Regions from separate parts of the Kitasatospora sp. NPDC056273 genome, predicted to be linked through region 2. Evidence: riboswitches for the same ligand, from Rfam matches in the RefSeq annotation. Region 2 holds a riboswitch; the other holds the start of a gene.
What was found. Region 2 has a riboswitch for cobalamin ahead of ACFCY1_RS37135 (prenyltransferase/squalene oxidase repeat-containing protein). Riboswitches for the same ligand answer to the same signal wherever they lie in the genome.

Region 1 (7,718 bases), on a different contig from region 2:
GGACACCGAGTCCCTCCGCGCGCAGCCCGACAGGCGTCGTCGTCACTGCGCCCTCCCGTCGGCCCGCCCCTGGCGCCACAGCAGCCAGGCGAAGAACGGCGCTCCGAGCCCGGCCGTGACGACGCCGACGGGGATCTCCCGGTCGGGGAGGACCGAGCGCGCCACGACGTCGCTGCCCACCAGGAGGGACGCGCCGACCAGCGCCGACACGGGCAGCAGGAGGGCGTGGCGCGGGCCGCAGACGAGGCGGACCACGTGCGGGACGACCAGGCCGAGGAACCCGATGACGCCGGTGTTGGCGACCAGGCACGCGGTCACCAGCGCGGCGGTGGCGACGAGGACCCAGCGGGTGCGCTCGACGTGGACGCCGAGGGAGCGGGCGGCGGTCTCGCCGAAGGCGAAGGCGTCCAGGTCGCGGGCCGAGGAGGCCAGGACCGTGACACCCACCAGCGCGACCGCCAGCAGGAAGACGGCGGTGGGCCACCGCACGCCGGCGACCGAGCCCAGCGTCCACTCCATGACACCGCGCGCCGCGTCGCGGTCCCCGAGGACCATCACCACGAACGAGGTGTAGGCCCCGCACATCTGGCCGACCGCGATGCCGGCGAGCACGGTCCGGGCGGTGGGCAGCGACCGGGTTCGGGCGCCGGCCAGGGCCAGGACGACGGCGGCGGCGAGCAGGGCGCCGGCGAAGGCCGCCGTCGCCACCGCGCCGGTGCCCACGGCGCCGGTCACGCCGACGCCGAGGACGATCACGGTGACCGCGCCGGCGGCGGCTCCGTCCGAGATCCCGAGCAGGAAGGGATCGGCCAGGTCGTTCCCGGTCAGCGTCTGCAGCACCGCGCCGCAGACCGCGAGGCCGGCGCCGGTGGCGGCCGCTCCCAGCACCCGGGGCAGCCGCAGCTGCCAGACGATCTGGTCGTCCAGCAGCGTCACAGGCGGGTCGCCCAGCCCGAGACGGCGCGCCACGACCTCGATCACCGTTCCGACCGACTCGTGCTGCGAGCCCACGGCCAGGCCGAGGAGCAGGGTGCTCAGGAGCAGGGCCGCGGCGACGGCCAGGGCCGCCGTCGCGCGGCCCGGACCAGCGGGCCGCACGACGGGGTGGGGCGCGGTGGTCATGAAGCCGGGTGCAGTCGGCCCAGCCCGTCGGACACCCGGGCGGCACCGTCGGCGAGCAGCACGCCGGGGGTCGACTCGGAGAACGGCACCGTCACGAAGGCCTTGCGCTGCACGGCGGTGAGCTTGCTCAGGACCGGGTCGTTCTCCAGGTAGTCGATCTTGGACTGGGCGGTGTCCCAGTCGGCGTCCGCGACCACGATGGCGTCCGGGTCCGCCGCGACGACCTTCTCCCAGCTCACGTTCTGCCAGCTGCCGGGCAGGTCCCCGAAGACGTTGCGGGCGCCCACGGCGTCGAGCACGAGTTGGGGGCCGCCCTGGCCGGTGCCGACGTACGGCGTCTTGGTGTCCGAGTCGAACCACAGGACCTTCAGGCCCTTGCCCGCGGCCGTCGCCGTGAACTGCGCCAGCTGCTGCTCCTGCTGCCGCTGGATCGCGGCGGCCCGCTCCGGGACGCCGAAGACCTTGGCGACGTCGTTCAGCTCGCCCCACGCCGCCTGCCAGGTCGTCGGCGGCACCTGGTTCTTGTCCGAGCAGCCGAACGGGGACAGGTACGACGGGACGCCCTGGCCGCGCAGCTCCTCCCGGGTGCCCGCGACCTTGTCGGTGAACGCGCTGGAGTAGGAGGCGTACAGGAAGTCGGGACGGGCCGCGAGGAGGTTCTCCTTCGTCGGGTACTTCTTGGAGAGCACCGGGACGGAGTCGTAGGCGGCCTTCCACTTCTCCGGGACGGAGTCGTCGAGGTAGGCGGTACCGGCCATGCGGGACTCCAGCCCGAGGGCCAGGGCCACCTCGGTGGCACCCTGGTTGAGCGTCACCAGCCGCTCGGGCGGCGCGCCGACCGTCACGGTGGTCCCGCAGTTGTCCACGCTGACCGGCGCGGCGCTTCCGGTCGCCCCGCCGGACGCGACGGGCGCGGGGGCGCCCGCGCAGCCTCCGACCACACCGACGAACAGCAGGGCCGTGACGGCCCGGCCGACGCGTGTCGGACCTGTGGGACGTACGGGACGTATGGAGCGCGCGGAGCGCATGGAACGTATGGATCGGACCGGATGCGGGTACGGCTGACCGCTGGGCACGTGTTCTCCAAAACCCTCGTGGAACATGTCGCGCCGTGGCCGGTCTCCTGGCTTCCGCATCAACACGCCGCGACCGACCTTCCCGAGCGGCTCTCCCAGCCCGCCCAGTGGCCCTGACCGCTGGCGAAAGCCGGTCAGCGAGGGCCGCGGAACTCCGCGGCAACAGTGGCGAGGGCCGCACCGGACTCAGACCGGTTTCCCGAACACCACGGCGATGGCACGGTATCAGGCGTGGTCAGGTCGGTGGCGACCGGCCGGTGGGATGATCGTTTGGATCCTTTGCGGGGATGGGGGGAGGGAGCGGCCACGGGGTCGGCCGGCTCCGGAGGCACGGGGGATCACCCCGGAAGGCGAAAGAAGGAGCGGTAGAGCGGCAGTTGCTCGGCGAGCATGTGGATGCCGGGGTGGGTGGCGAGGCCGAGGGCGGCGGCGGTGCGCAGCAGCGGGGTCTCGGCGGGCGTCATGATGATGTCGGCGACCAGCGCGCCGGGCGCCAGTGGGGCCGGGTCGAAGGGGAGCGGGTCGGCCGGGTCCAGGCCCAGCGGGGTGGCGTTGACCGCGAGGTCGACGCCGGCGGGCGGGCGCGGGGCGGCGGCCACGCGGCCGGGCCAGCGGGTGCCGAGCCGCTCCAGCAGGGCGTCCACCCGGCCCCCGTCGGGATCGGTGACGGTGAGTGCGGCGGCCCCTTCGGCGAGCAGGGCGGCGGCGATGGCGAGCCCCGCGCCTCCGGCGCCGGCCAGTGCCACCCGCAGCCCGGCCGGGTGGTGCCCGGCGGCGGCCAGGCCCCGGACGAACCCGGCGCCGTCGAAGTTGTCGCCGTACCAGCGGCCGTCCGGCTCGCGGCGCAGCGCGTTGGTGCTGCCCAACAGGGCGGCGGCGTCGCTGAGTTCGTCGGCGTGCCCGCACATCGCCAGCTTGTGCGGGACGGTGACCAGCAGCCCGTCCAGGTTGGCGACGGCCTTCAGCCCGCGGACGACCTCGTCCAGCCGGTCCGCCGGGGCGTGCACGGGGACGAGCACGGCGTCCACGCCGCTCGCCGCGAACAGCGGGTTGAGCAGGGCGGGCGCCTTGGCCTGTGCGACCGGGTCGCCGAGCACCGCGAACAGCCGGGTGCGGCCGGAGATCGGCGGGCGGGCGGCCGGCGCGTCGGGTGTCGGCGCGTCGGGGGTCGGCAGGTCGGGGGTCGGCAGGTCGGGGTGAAGGGACATCTCAGGCCTCCCCTGCGGCGGCGCGCGGCATGGCGTCCAGCGTGCGGGCGACCAGCGGCTCGGGGACGTCGCTGACGAGTTCGGCGCCGCGCGGGCCGTCCAGGACGAAGGAGAGCCCGTCGACGGCCTTCTTGTCCAGCCGCATGAGGGCGATCAGCGCCCCGGTGCCGACCTCCGGCGGCAGTGCGGTCGGCAGCCCGTAGTGGGCGACCACCTCGTGGTGCTCGGCGACCCGCTCGGGGCCGATCCGGCCGAGCGCCCCCGCCAGCCAGCCGGCGAAGACCGTGCCGACGCCGACCGCCTCGCCGTGGCGCAGCCGGAAGTCGGTGGCGCGTTCCAGCGCGTGGCCCAGGGTGTGGCCGTAGTTGAGGATGTGCCGCAGCCCGGTGTCGCGCTCGTCGGCGGCCACCACGGCGGCCTTGCGGGCGACGCTCGCGGCGATCTGCTCGGGCAGGGGCAGGTGGCGGAGGTCCCCGGCGCCGATGAAGTGGCAGCGGGCGATCTCCCCGTAGCCGTTGACGCGTTCGCGCGGCGGGAGGGTGTCGAGGTAGTCGGTGTCGCAGAGCACGGCGGACGGCTGCCAGTACGCGCCCACCAGGTTCTTGCCCTCCGGGAGGTTCACCGCCGTCTTGCCGCCGACGCTCGCGTCGACCTGGGCCAGCAGCGAGGTGGGCAGGTGCACCACGGGCACGCCCCGGTGGTACAGCGCGGCGGCGAGCCCGACCGCGTCGGTGGTGGTGCCGCCGCCGCAGGAGACCACGGCGTCCGCCCGGCCCAGGCCGAACGCGGTGAAGCGGCTGCACAGTTCGGCCACCCAGGCGAGGGACTTGCCCTCCTCGCCGTCCTTCGCCTCCACCACCAGGGTGTCGAGGCCGGTGTCGGGCAGCCACTCGGCGGGCCGGGCGCTGACCACCGCGACCCGGCGGGCGCCGATCCCCGCGAGCACCCCGGCCAGCCGGTGGCGGGCGCCGGGGCCGATCAGCACCGGGTAGCCGCGCTCACCCAGCTCCACGTCGATGCGCCGCAGCCCGCCGTCCGTGCGGACGAGGGTTTCTGTCGTGGTCAACTCGGCTCCCAGGGCTGGTCGGTGAGATGGTGTGCGGTGCGGTGTCGCTCGATGGGGGTGTGGCCGGGTGCGCTTCAGGCAGCGGGCTGCAGCCGCGCCAGCGCGAGGGCGCCGTGCAGCGAGGACAGCCCGCCGAGCACGGCCGTCCGGATCGCGGGGGCCGGGCCGCCGGGGCGGGCCAGCGCGGCGGCGTGCGCCTCCACCCGCGCCGTGAAGCCGGGCAGCCCGTCGGCGAACCCGCCGCCCAGCACGGTCAGTTCGGGGTGGAACAGCTCGCCGAGCGACACGGCCGCGGCCGCCAGCGCGGCGCAGGTCTCCTCGACGGCCTCCACCGCCCACGGCGCGCCCTCGGCCAGCCCGGACCGCAGCTCCGGGTACTCGACCGGCGCGCCGCGCAGCAGTTCCGCGCGCCGCAGGGTCGCGGGACCGGAGGCGGTGGCCTGCAGGCAGCCGCGCCGCCCGCAGTCGCAGACCGGGCCCCGGCGGTCGACGATCAGGTGGCCCGCCTCGCAGGAGCCGCGCCCCTGGCCCGGCAGCGGCGCGCCCCCGTGCACGACACCGCCGCCGACGCCCGTCCCGACACCCAGGTAGACCACGTGCCCGGACCCGGCGTGCACCGCCTCGGCGAGCGCGGCGAGGTCACCGTCGTCCGCCCAGGCCAGGGCGGCGGCGGGGAAGAGCCGCCGCAGCGCCGGGACGAGGTCGAAGCCGCGCCAGTCGGGGCGGCCGGGCCAGGCGAGCACCCGGCCGTCCGGGCCGAGGGTCGCGGGCACGGCCACCCCGACCGCCGCGAAGTCGCCCTCCCAGCGCTCGCGCAGGTCGGCGACCGTGCCGGCCAGCGCCGTCCAGTCGGCGTAGGCGCCGGCCACCCGGGCACCGGGCCAGCGCAGCACGGCCTCCTCGGTGCGGACCGGCCCGCCGGGCGGGCCGTCCTCGGCGCGCAGCGCCACCTTGGTGCCGCCGATGTCGATGCCGAGCACGCCCCGGGCGGCCGTCGGGGCCTGAGCCGTCGGGGCCTGCGGCGTTGGGCCCTGAGCCGCGGGGCCCTGAGCCGTCGGAGCCTGAACCGCGGGACCCGGCGCCGCCGCGGCCCGCGTCGTCGTCGTGGTGCCCCCTGCCGGGGCGCCCGTCGCGAAGCCCATCAGGACGCCGGGACCTTCGCCAGCAGCGCCTGCGCGGCGAGCCGGTAGCCGAGCGCGCCGAGCCCGACGATCACGCCCGAGGCGATCGGCGCCAGTACCGACTCGTGCCGGAAGGACTCGCGCGCCCAGACGTTGGACAGGTGCACCTCGACGAACGGCCGCGGGTAGGCGGCGAGCGCGTCGCGCAGGCCCCAGCCGGCGATCATCAGCGCGCCCGGGTTGACGATCGCCCCGACGGAGCCGTCCCAGGCGTCCTGCACCGCCTCGATCAGCTGGCCCTCGGACTCGCGCTGGACGGAGACCACCTTCCAGCCCCGGCCGGCCACCTCGGCGGCGACCGCGGCCTCGATGTCGGCCAGGGTGTCGGTGCCGTAGACCTCCGGCTCGCGGCGGCCGAGAATCCCGAGATTGGGGCCGTTCAGCAATAGCAGTTCGCTCATATTCCGGTTATAGCAGCGAATTCCCCGGACGAACCCGGAGCGGGTTGCCGAACTGCAGGACAAGGGCTTTGTAGGGGGGTGCGTAGGGGAGATGACGGGCCGGATTTCCTGGGTTAGCGTCCCGTTCCACGGTCCCCCCGACAGGAAAGGCTGCGCGGAATCATGAGTGCCCAAGGACGTCCGGCCCCGGAGTTCCCGGTCTGGCCCCAGTACGACGATGCCGAGCGCGAAGGACTGCTCAGGGCCCTGGAGCAGGGCCAGTGGTGGCGGATGGGCGGCAAGGAGGTCGACACCTTCGAGCAGGAGTTCGCCGACTACCACGGCGCCGCCAAGGCGCTCGCCGTCACCAACGGCACCCACGCGCTGGAGATCGCCCTCCAGCTGCTCGGTGTCGGCCCGGGCACCGAGGTCATCGTGCCCGCGTTCACGTTCATCTCCTCCTCCCAGGCCGCCCAGCGGCTCGGCGCCACCGCGGTGCCGGTCGACATCGACCTCGACACCTACAACCTGAGCCCCGAGGCGGCCGCCGCCGCGATCACGCCGCGGACCCGGGCGATCATGCCCGTCCACATCGCCGGCCAGATCGCCGACCTGGACGCCCTCGACAAGCTCGCCGCCGACTCGGGCGTCTCGATCGTGCAGGACGCCGCGCACGCCCACGGCGCCCGCTGGCGCGGCCGCCGGGTCGGCGAGCTGGGCTCGATCGCCGCGTTCAGCTTCCAGAACGGCAAGCTGATGACGGCCGGCGAGGGCGGCGCCGTCACCTTCCCGGAGACCGCCCAGTACGACGAGGCGTTCCTGCGGCACAGCTGCGGCCGCCCGCCGACGGACCGGAAGTACTACCACCAGACCTCCGGCTCCAACTTCCGGCTCAACGAGTTCTCCGCGAGCGTGCTGCGCGCCCAGCTCGCCCGCCTGGACGGCCAGATCAGCGTCCGCGAGGAGCGCGCCAAGCTGCTCAAGAGCCTGCTGACGGAGATCCCCGGCGTGGTGCCGCAGGGCCACGACGAGCGGGCCGACCGCGTGCCGCACTACATGGCGATGTTCCGGGTGCCCGGCCTTGGCGAGGACCGGCGCAACGCCCTGGTCGACGACCTGATCGCGCGCGGCCTGCCCGCCTTCGTGGTCTTCCGCGCCATCTACCGCTCGGACGGCTTCTGGGAGTCGGCCGCGCCCGACACCACCGTCGACGCGCTGGCCAAGGCCTGCCCCAACAGCGAGGCGCTCACCGCCGACGGCATCTGGCTGCACCACCGCACCCTCCTCGCGAGCGAGCGGGCGATAGAGGACACCGCGCAGATCATCGCCGACGCCCTGGCCGCGGTGTGAACGCGCGGGTGAGCACCGCCGGACGGGGGCCGGACGCCCCGGTGCGGGTGGCCGTCGTCGGCCTCGGCTGGGCGGGCCGCACCATCTGGCTGCCCCGGCTGACGGCCCACCGGGCCTACCGGGTCACCGCCGTCGTCGAGCCCGGCCCCGGCGGCGCGGAGCACGTGCCGGCCGGCGCCGCGCTCCTCGCCGACGCCGACCTGCTCGGCCCCGACGTCGACCTCGCGGTCGTCGCGGTGCCCAACCACCTGCACACCCCCGTGGCCGAACGCCTGCTCGCCCGCGGCATCCCGGTGTTCCTGGAGAAGCCGGTCTGCCTCAGCTCCGCCGAGGCG
Region 2 (7,718 bases):
CTCGCCGCGTGGCCCGGCGGCGCAGGCGATCGGCCCGGCGCCGACGCCACCGTCCTGGTCGCCGCGGGCGGGATGACCAGGGTGTACGCCTCGCCCGAGCAGTACGGGCAGCGGCAGCTCGGCCGGCGAAGCGACCTGTACAGCTTCGCCGTCTCGGTGCTGGAGATGTTCACCGGCGGCGTGGCCTGGTACGTCGGACCACTCGCGAGCGAGACCCTCGCGGCCTTCCGCGGGACCCGAGGCCGCGACGGCCGCCCGCCGATCCCGCCCGGCGTCGCCGAGCTGCTGGAGCGCTGCCTGCGCCACGACCCCGCCCAGCGACCCGCCTCGATGGCCGAGGTCGCCGCCGAGCTCGCCGAGCACTACCACCGGGCCACCGGGACCCGGTACGCGCGCCCGGTGCCGAGCGCGGTCGGGCTGCGCGCCGACGAGCTGAACAACCGCGGCCTGTCGCTCTTCGACCTCGAGGACATCCCCGGCGCGCAGCGCGCCTTCGCCGACGCTCTGGAAGCGGACCCGCGCCACCTGGACGCCGCCTACAACGGCGGCCTGCTGCGCTGGCGGCGCGGCGAGACCACTGACGACACCCTGGTCGCCGACCTGGAGCAGCTGCGGCTCGTGCACGGCGACTCCTGGCAGTCCCGCCACCGGCTGACCGAGGTCCACCTGGAACGCGGCGACCTGGAGGCCGCCCGCGAGCTGCTCGCCGGGATCACCGCGGAGTGCGGCGACGACCCCGAGCGGCGCGCCGCCGTGGAACGTCTCGACCTCTCAAGCGCCCCCGACAACCGGGCGGCCCCGGCCTTCACCGCCCGCTGGTACCAGCTGTTCGACGGCCCCGCGCGGCTCGCCGCCCGGATCACCCCCGACGGGCGGTACGCGGTCACCGGCTACGGCGGCCACGGCGACAAGGACCGCGGGCTGAAGCTGTGGGACCTGCGGCGCGGCGAGCTGCTGCGCACCGTCGGCGGCCTGGAGTCCTGGGTGAGCAGCCTCGACGTCTCCGACGGCCGGTACGCGGTCTCGGTCGGCCCGGACAACGAGGTCCGGTTCTGGGACCTGGCGCGCGAGCGCTGCCTGCTGGCCTTCACCCCGCCCGGCCGCCGCGAGCTGTTCCGGGTGCAGGCCCTGCGGATCGACAACCGGGCGCGGACCGCCGTCGCCGTGGTGGAGGGACGGCTGCTGGTCTGGGACTTCCCGAGCGGCCGGCAGCGGTTGCGGCTCGGACCCGTCACGGACCGGGCCGAGGACTCCCACCGGGTCGAACTGAGCCACGACGGCGGTCTCGCCCTGGTCAGCAGCCACGCGCGCGGCACCCTCCAGCTGTGGGACCTGAACACCGGAGAGCTGCGGCAGACGATGACGATGCCGGGCCGCGGTCCCACCGCGATCTGGCTGGAGCCCGAGGGCCGCACCGCGGCGACCGCCTCGCCCGGCCTGACGATCCGGCTGTGGGACCTGCGCAGCGGCCGCGCGGTGCGCACCGTGACCTCGCCGATCGGCGAGGTCCGCTCGCTGGTGCTGAGCGGCGACTCCCGGTACGCCGTCACCGGCGGCGAGGACGGCGCGGTGCGGCTCTGGGACCTGGCCCTGTACCGCTGTGTGCGCACCTTCCGCGAACACAGCCAGCCGGTCGCCGCCGTGATGATGGGCGGGGACGCCGACTGGGCGGTGTCCGCCGGGCAGGACAACACCGCGCGCTGGTGGCGGATCACCCCGGAGCGCCGGTTCCGGGCGAGCATGCAGCTCAGCCGGCCCCGCCGCCACCGAGAGATCGAGCGGGCCGGCGGGCAGGTCGGGGCCCTGCTCGCCGAGGCCGAGCAGGCGTTCGGGTCTCGGCAGTACGCCGCCGCGCTCGACCTGCTCACCCGGGCCCGCTCGACGCCCGGCTATGAGCGTGCGCCGGAGGTGCTGGCCGCATGGCGGCGGCTGGGGAGATCCGTCCGCCGTACCGGGCTGCGCGGGGCGTGGCCGGTGCACACCCTCGGCGGGCAGGGCCACGTGTCCTCGCTCGCCGTGTCGGCGGACGGGCGTACCGCGGCGATCGGCGGTGACCGCCGGGTCGGGCTGTGGAATCCGACCGACGGCACCCCGCTGCGCGCGCTGGACAAGCCCCGGGTCGGCTCGGTCGGCCTGAGCGCCGACGGCCTGCGTGCGGTGGCCGGCGGGGACGCGGTGCTGCAGAGCTGGGAGCTGCCCGGTGGCCGACCGCTCGGCCGGGTCGACGCCCGTGGGCCCGACGGCCGTGCCGAGAGCGGCGAGGCGGGCGTGGTCGGGAACTCGGTCCTGTTCACCGCCGATGCCCGGCAGGCCCTGGTGATCGGCCGGGACGGCGCGCTGCGGCTGTGGGACCTGGACAGCGGCCGCTGCGTGCGGGTGCTCACCGGCGACGGAGAGCGGCCGACCACCGCCGCCGCGATGAGCGCGGATGGCACCCGGGCAGCGAGCGTGGCGCTGTTCGGCGAGATCCAGCTGCACGCCCGGCTCGGCGCTCCGCCGCTGGCGCTGAGTCATCCGGCGTGCGGCTGGCTCTCGTTCGACGCAGACGGCCACCGGCTGCTGTCCGGCAGCGCGTACGGCGACCGCTCGCTGCGGCTGTGGGACGCCGGCACCGGGCAATTCCTCCGCGCCTTCGACTTCGAGGTCCTGCCGTGGGACGCCGGTACCGGGCCGGATGAGCTGTCGGTCCTTCACCTCTCCGCCGGCGGCCGGTTCGCCTATACAGGCCACCGGCTCGGCACCGTGCGGATCTGGGACGCCGACACCGGCCGCTGCCTGCGCGAGCTGGAAGGGGGTGGCGGCCAGGTGTGGAGTCTCACCGCCACCGCGGACGACAGCCTGCTGCTCTTCGGCTGTGCGGACGGCTCGGTGCGGGCGTGGGCGATGGACTGGGAGCTGTCCGCCGGGCAGTGACGATCGGCCAGCCGGGACACCGGCTCAGTTCCGCAGTGGCCGGGCGGGCATTCGGGCTCGGGACGGTACGGTCACCGCCCCACACCGCTGCGCGTCAGCCCCGGGTTCGCACCGGGTTCGCACCGGGTTCCCCCGCTCGGCCACCGCGGACGCGACCGCACAGGTCTGTCGCCCGACGAGGTGATGTGATCGACCTGACGCCCCGTTGACTGCCCGTCGGTCAGCGTGGTCTGATGAACCGATTTTTTGCCCTCGGCATTCAGGGGAAGCCGGTCCAACTCCGGCGCTGACCCGCAACCGTGGACCCACCTGAGGTGGGTGAGCCGGAATGCCTGGACCGGGGGTCTGTTCACAGAGCACTTGCGTCGTCGCGGACTACGACGCGGTTTCGACGGCCCCCGTGCCCGCGGGCGACCGTCGGCTGCGCCGTCGCCTCGCGTGTCGACCGACCAGGGAGTCGTCGTGAGGGTCAGCAGCAATCGCACACGTCACAGGAACCGGGACCTCGCCTCGCTGGTGGTCGCCGGCACCGTCGCCGTCGCCGCCTGCGGCACGGTCCTGCTCGGGTACCCGGGTACCGCCTCGGCCGACCCGATCGAGCAGTGCACGGCGACGACGGGCGCGATCGTCGCCGTCGACTTCACCCACTGGGGCGGCGGCGTCGTCCGGGGCTGCGACGCCCACCCCACGACGGGCATGAACCTGCTGCACAACGCCGGCTTCACCACGACCGGCACCGAGCACGACGGACCGGCCTTCATCTGCCGGCTCGGGACCGGGACCTTCAACGGCGGCGCCCAGTACCCGACACCGGCCGAGGAGCCGTGCGTCAACACCCCGCAGGCCACCGCGTACTGGTCGTACTGGATCGCCGAACCCGGCCAACAGGCCTGGTCCTACAGCCGGTTCGGGGCCGGCACGCAGAAGCCCGAGCCCGGCGAGGTCGAGGCCTGGGTCTACGGCGGCACGGACATCGGCGGCACCAGCGGGGCGCCGAACTTCACCCCGGACTCCGTCCGCGCCAGGAACGGCGGCCCCTCGCCCTCCGCCTCCCCGTCGGCGTCGCCCTCGCCCGCGGTGGCCCTGAGCGCGCCCGCGGGGAGGAAACCCGACGCGGCCAAGGGGAGCGCCTACCTCACCGACCCGTCCCGCCTGATCGACGGCCACTACTACGAGGGCTTCCCGGCCTTCGCCGACTTCGGCCTGACCATCGACGGGGCCTACGCCCTCGCCGCGACCGGCACCGACGACGCCGCGCTGCGCCGGATCGTCGACTTCCTCGACCAGCAGGGCAAGGACGCGAGCGAGCGCACCGTCAACGACTGGACCGCGATCGGCACCGAGTACGCCGGCGGCGGGTCCATCGGCAAGGAGGCGCTGCTCGCCGAGGCCGTCGGCCGCAACCCGCGGGACTTCGGCGGCCACGACCTGATCGCCGCCCTCGCCGCGCTGGTGTGCGCCAAGGCCGACGCGACCACCGGCTGCGCAGCCCCGGGCAACTACGCCTACGCCACCTCCGTCTTCTCCCAGGCGCTCGCCGTCATGGCCCAGCTCCGGGCTGGGGAGTCCACCAGCGTCGCCCCCGCGATCGCCTACCTGAAGGGCCTCCAGCACCCGGACGGCTCCTGGCCGAGCCTGATCCCCGCCACCGGCGACTCCGACGTGGACAGCACGGCGATGGCCGTCATGGCCCTCGCCCTCGTCCCCGGGGACGAGGCCGCCCGGGCGGTCGACCAGGGGCTCGGCTGGCTCGCCGCGCGGCAGCTGCCCGACGGCGGCTTCCCCGGCGCGTCCGGCGACTCCACCAACTCGGCCGCGCTGGCCGTCCAGGGCATGACGCTGCGCCAGGCCGCCTACGGTGGACAGATCGCCAAGGCGCTCGACTTCCTCGCTGGGCAGCAGAACGGCGACGGCGGGTTCAACGTCGCGGCCGCCGGGCAGCGGGGTTCGGACGTCCGCGCGTCCACGCAGGTGCTGGGCGGTGCCACCGGCATCTCCTTCGGGACGCTGTCCCGCGACCTCGCGGGCACGCCGACGCCTACTCCCACCGGGACTCCGACCACCACCCCGACGGGAACGCCCACCCCGACGGTCAGTCCCACCGGGACGCCGACCGGCACCCCGGCGGGCTCGCCCACGACGACCGCGCCGATCCCGGCCACCGACACCCCTTCGTCCGGCGGCATCGACACCCCGAAGGGTGACAGTGCCGCCGGGGCAGGGGGCGTGACGGTGCGGACCGGTTCAGGCGGCCTGGCCAGTACCGGAAGCCAGGTACTGGCACTGACGGCGGGGGCCGGTGCGCTGACCGCGCTCGGCGCCGGGGCCGTCCTCGTCGCCCGTCGCCGCACCGCGGCCGCCCCGGGGCGTCACCGGTGAGCCGGGGGCTCGGCACGCGCCTCGCCCGGCTGTCCGGGGCGGCGTCGCTGACCTTCGCCCTCGCCTTCGGCGGCGTCGCCGCGGGCACCGCCCCGGCCGCCGCGACCCCGTTGCCGATCGAGCAGTGCACCACCACCTCCGGTGCCGTACTCGCCGTGGACTTCGGCACGTGGGGCGGCCCGCTGCTGCGCTCCTGCGGGACCACGCCCACCACCGGGTTCACCCTGCTCAACCAGGGCGGCTGGAAGACCACCGGCACCGGGCACGACGGCCCGGCCTTCATCTGCCGGATCGGCTACAGCGGCTTCCAGGGCGGCAAGCAGTACCCGACGCCGGACCAGGAGAAGTGCGTCCTGACGCCCCCGGCCACCGCGTACTGGTCGTACTGGCACGCCGATCCGGGCCAGAACGAGTGGTCCTACAGCCAGCTCGGCGCGATGCTCTACCAGCCGAAGCCCGGCAGTGTCGACCTGTGGATCTTCGGCGGCACCAACGTCGAGGGCACCGAAGGGCGTCCGACTTTCTCGCCGGACAGCGTCCGGGCCCACAACTCGAGTCCCGGCGGGCAGCTGGCCGACCCCGGCCAGGGCACGACGGGCGGCTCCGGCGGAGCGGCGGGCGGTTCCGGTACGACAGGCGGATCCGGTACGACGGGCGGCAGCGGCTCCGGCTCAACCGGCGGCACTGGCTCAACCGGCGGCCGGGCCCCGGCCCCCGCCGCACCCCAGCCCGGCGGAGCCCGTCCGCCCGCGTCCGCCGCGACCCCGGGGACGGACCCCGCCGCCACCCCCGGGGACGGCGTCGCCCCGTCGGGCGTGCCCGACCCCACGCCGGTGCCGGCCGAGCCGTCCACCGCCCCGCCGACCGACGCCCCGAGCGACCAGTCGACACCGCAGACGGCCGCGGCCGAGGCCGGGCCCACGTCCGCGGCAGCCGTGCCCGGCGGGGTGGTGGACGCCAACCCGGTGGCCGACGCCCCGCACGACTCCGGGTCGATGGTCCCCGCCGTGCTCGGCTCGGTCCTCGTCGTGGCGCTGGGTGTGGCCACGGTGGTGGCCGCCCGGCGCCGCCGCCGACGGGCCGAGTGATCCGGTGGGCACGCTCGACAAGCGCGAGTCCGGCTCCCCGCAGCGCGCCCCCGGGCGGGCCGCGGGGGGCCGGCGCATCCCGCGTAACCTCCACCCGCTGGCCTGGTGGGCCTGGGCGCTCGCCCTGGCGACGGCGGCCAGCCGCACCACCAACCCGCTGCTGCTCCTGCTCGTCCTCGCCGTGCTCGGCTTCGTGGTCACCGCCCGCCGCAGCGAGGCGCCGTGGGCGCGCGGGTTCACCTACTACCTGTGGCTGGCCCTGACGGTGGTGGCGATCCGGGTGGTCTTCCGGTGCGTCTTCGCCACCGGTGTCACCCCGCACGACCACCTGCTCTTCTCCCTGCCGCACATCCCGACCCCCGCCTGGTACGCGGGCATCGAGATCGGCGGCCCGGTCTCGCTGGAGGCCACGCTCTCGGCGGCCTTCGACGGGCTGCGGCTGGCCTGTCTGATCTGCTGCATCGGCGCCGCGAACACCCTGGCGAACCCCAAGCGGGCGCTGCGGGTGCTGCCCGGGGCCCTGTACGAGCTGGGCGTCGCGGTGACGGTGTCGCTCAGCGTCGCGCCCCAGCTGGTGCAGAGCGTCCAACGGGTCGCCCGGGCACGGCGGTTGCGTGCCGGGCGGCGCAAGGGCGTCCGCGCCCTGCGCAGCATCGTGGTGCCGGTCCTGGAGGACGCGCTGGAGCGTTCGCTCAGCCTCGCGGCCGCGATGGACTCGCGCGGCTACGGGCGTTCCGGCACCGCCTCGCGCCGCTCCCGCCGGCTGACCGGCGCGCTGATGCTGCTCGGCATGTGCGGCCTGTGCGCCGGGGTGTACGGGCTGCTGGACGGGACGGCCCCGGCCGCGCTCGGCCTGCCCGCCTTCCTCGCTGGTGCCGTGCTCTGCGTGGCGGGCCTGCTGCTCGGCGGGCGGCGGGTGCGGCGCACCACCTACCGGCCGGACCGCTGGCGGGCCGCCGAGTGGGGCGTGGCCGGCTGCGGGGTGACCGCCGCCGTGCTGCTGTTCGCCACCGTCGGCTACGACGCCACCGACCTCAACCCGTCGCTGTACCCGCTGACCTGGCCGACTCTGCCGCTCGTCCCGGTGCTCGCCCTGCTGCTGGCGGGGGCGGCCGGGATCGTCTCGCCGCCGCCCGGCCGGACGCCCGGACCCGCCGCCGGGCCGGGGCCGCGCCCGGCCGCACGTCCCGATGCCGCTCCCACCGACCGCACCGACCGCACGACCTCCGAGGTGAGCACGTGATCCGATTCGACCGGGTCGGCGTGGTGTACGACGGCGAGAGCACGCCCGTCCTGCGCGACGTCGACCTGCACATCCCGGAGGGCGAGCTCTGCCTG

Region 1: linked by a shared signal. The riboswitch ahead of ACFCY1_RS18085 (ABC transporter substrate-binding protein) and the one ahead of ACFCY1_RS37135 (prenyltransferase/squalene oxidase repeat-containing protein) in region 2 are both predicted to bind cobalamin.

Annotation. Positions count from the first base shown of each region.
Region 1 covers NZ_JBHJSJ010000017.1:163,606-171,323, reverse strand. Annotated here, with positions in the region: gene ACFCY1_RS18095 (ABC transporter ATP-binding protein) at 1-46, opposite strand, end outside; gene ACFCY1_RS18090 (iron ABC transporter permease) at 43-1,122, opposite strand; gene ACFCY1_RS18085 (ABC transporter substrate-binding protein) at 1,119-1,988, opposite strand; cobalamin riboswitch at 2,218-2,424, opposite strand; gene ACFCY1_RS18080 (shikimate dehydrogenase family protein) at 2,537-3,406, opposite strand; gene ACFCY1_RS18075 (3-dehydroquinate synthase family protein) at 3,408-4,472, opposite strand; gene ACFCY1_RS18070 (ROK family protein) at 4,547-5,452, opposite strand; gene ACFCY1_RS18065 (type II 3-dehydroquinate dehydratase) at 5,614-6,054, opposite strand; gene ACFCY1_RS18060 (DegT/DnrJ/EryC1/StrS family aminotransferase) at 6,217-7,383, shown strand; gene ACFCY1_RS18055 (Gfo/Idh/MocA family protein) at 7,392-7,718, shown strand, end outside.
Region 2 covers NZ_JBHJSJ010000072.1:1,038-8,755, forward strand. Annotated here, with positions in the region: gene ACFCY1_RS37130 (WD40 repeat domain-containing serine/threonine protein kinase) at 1-2,913, shown strand, start outside; cobalamin riboswitch at 2,959-3,046, opposite strand; cobalamin riboswitch at 3,141-3,268, shown strand; gene ACFCY1_RS37135 (prenyltransferase/squalene oxidase repeat-containing protein) at 3,376-5,292, shown strand; gene ACFCY1_RS37140 (hypothetical protein) at 5,289-6,380, shown strand; gene ACFCY1_RS37145 (CbiQ family ECF transporter T component) at 6,385-7,623, shown strand; gene ACFCY1_RS37150 (ABC transporter ATP-binding protein) at 7,620-7,718, shown strand, end outside.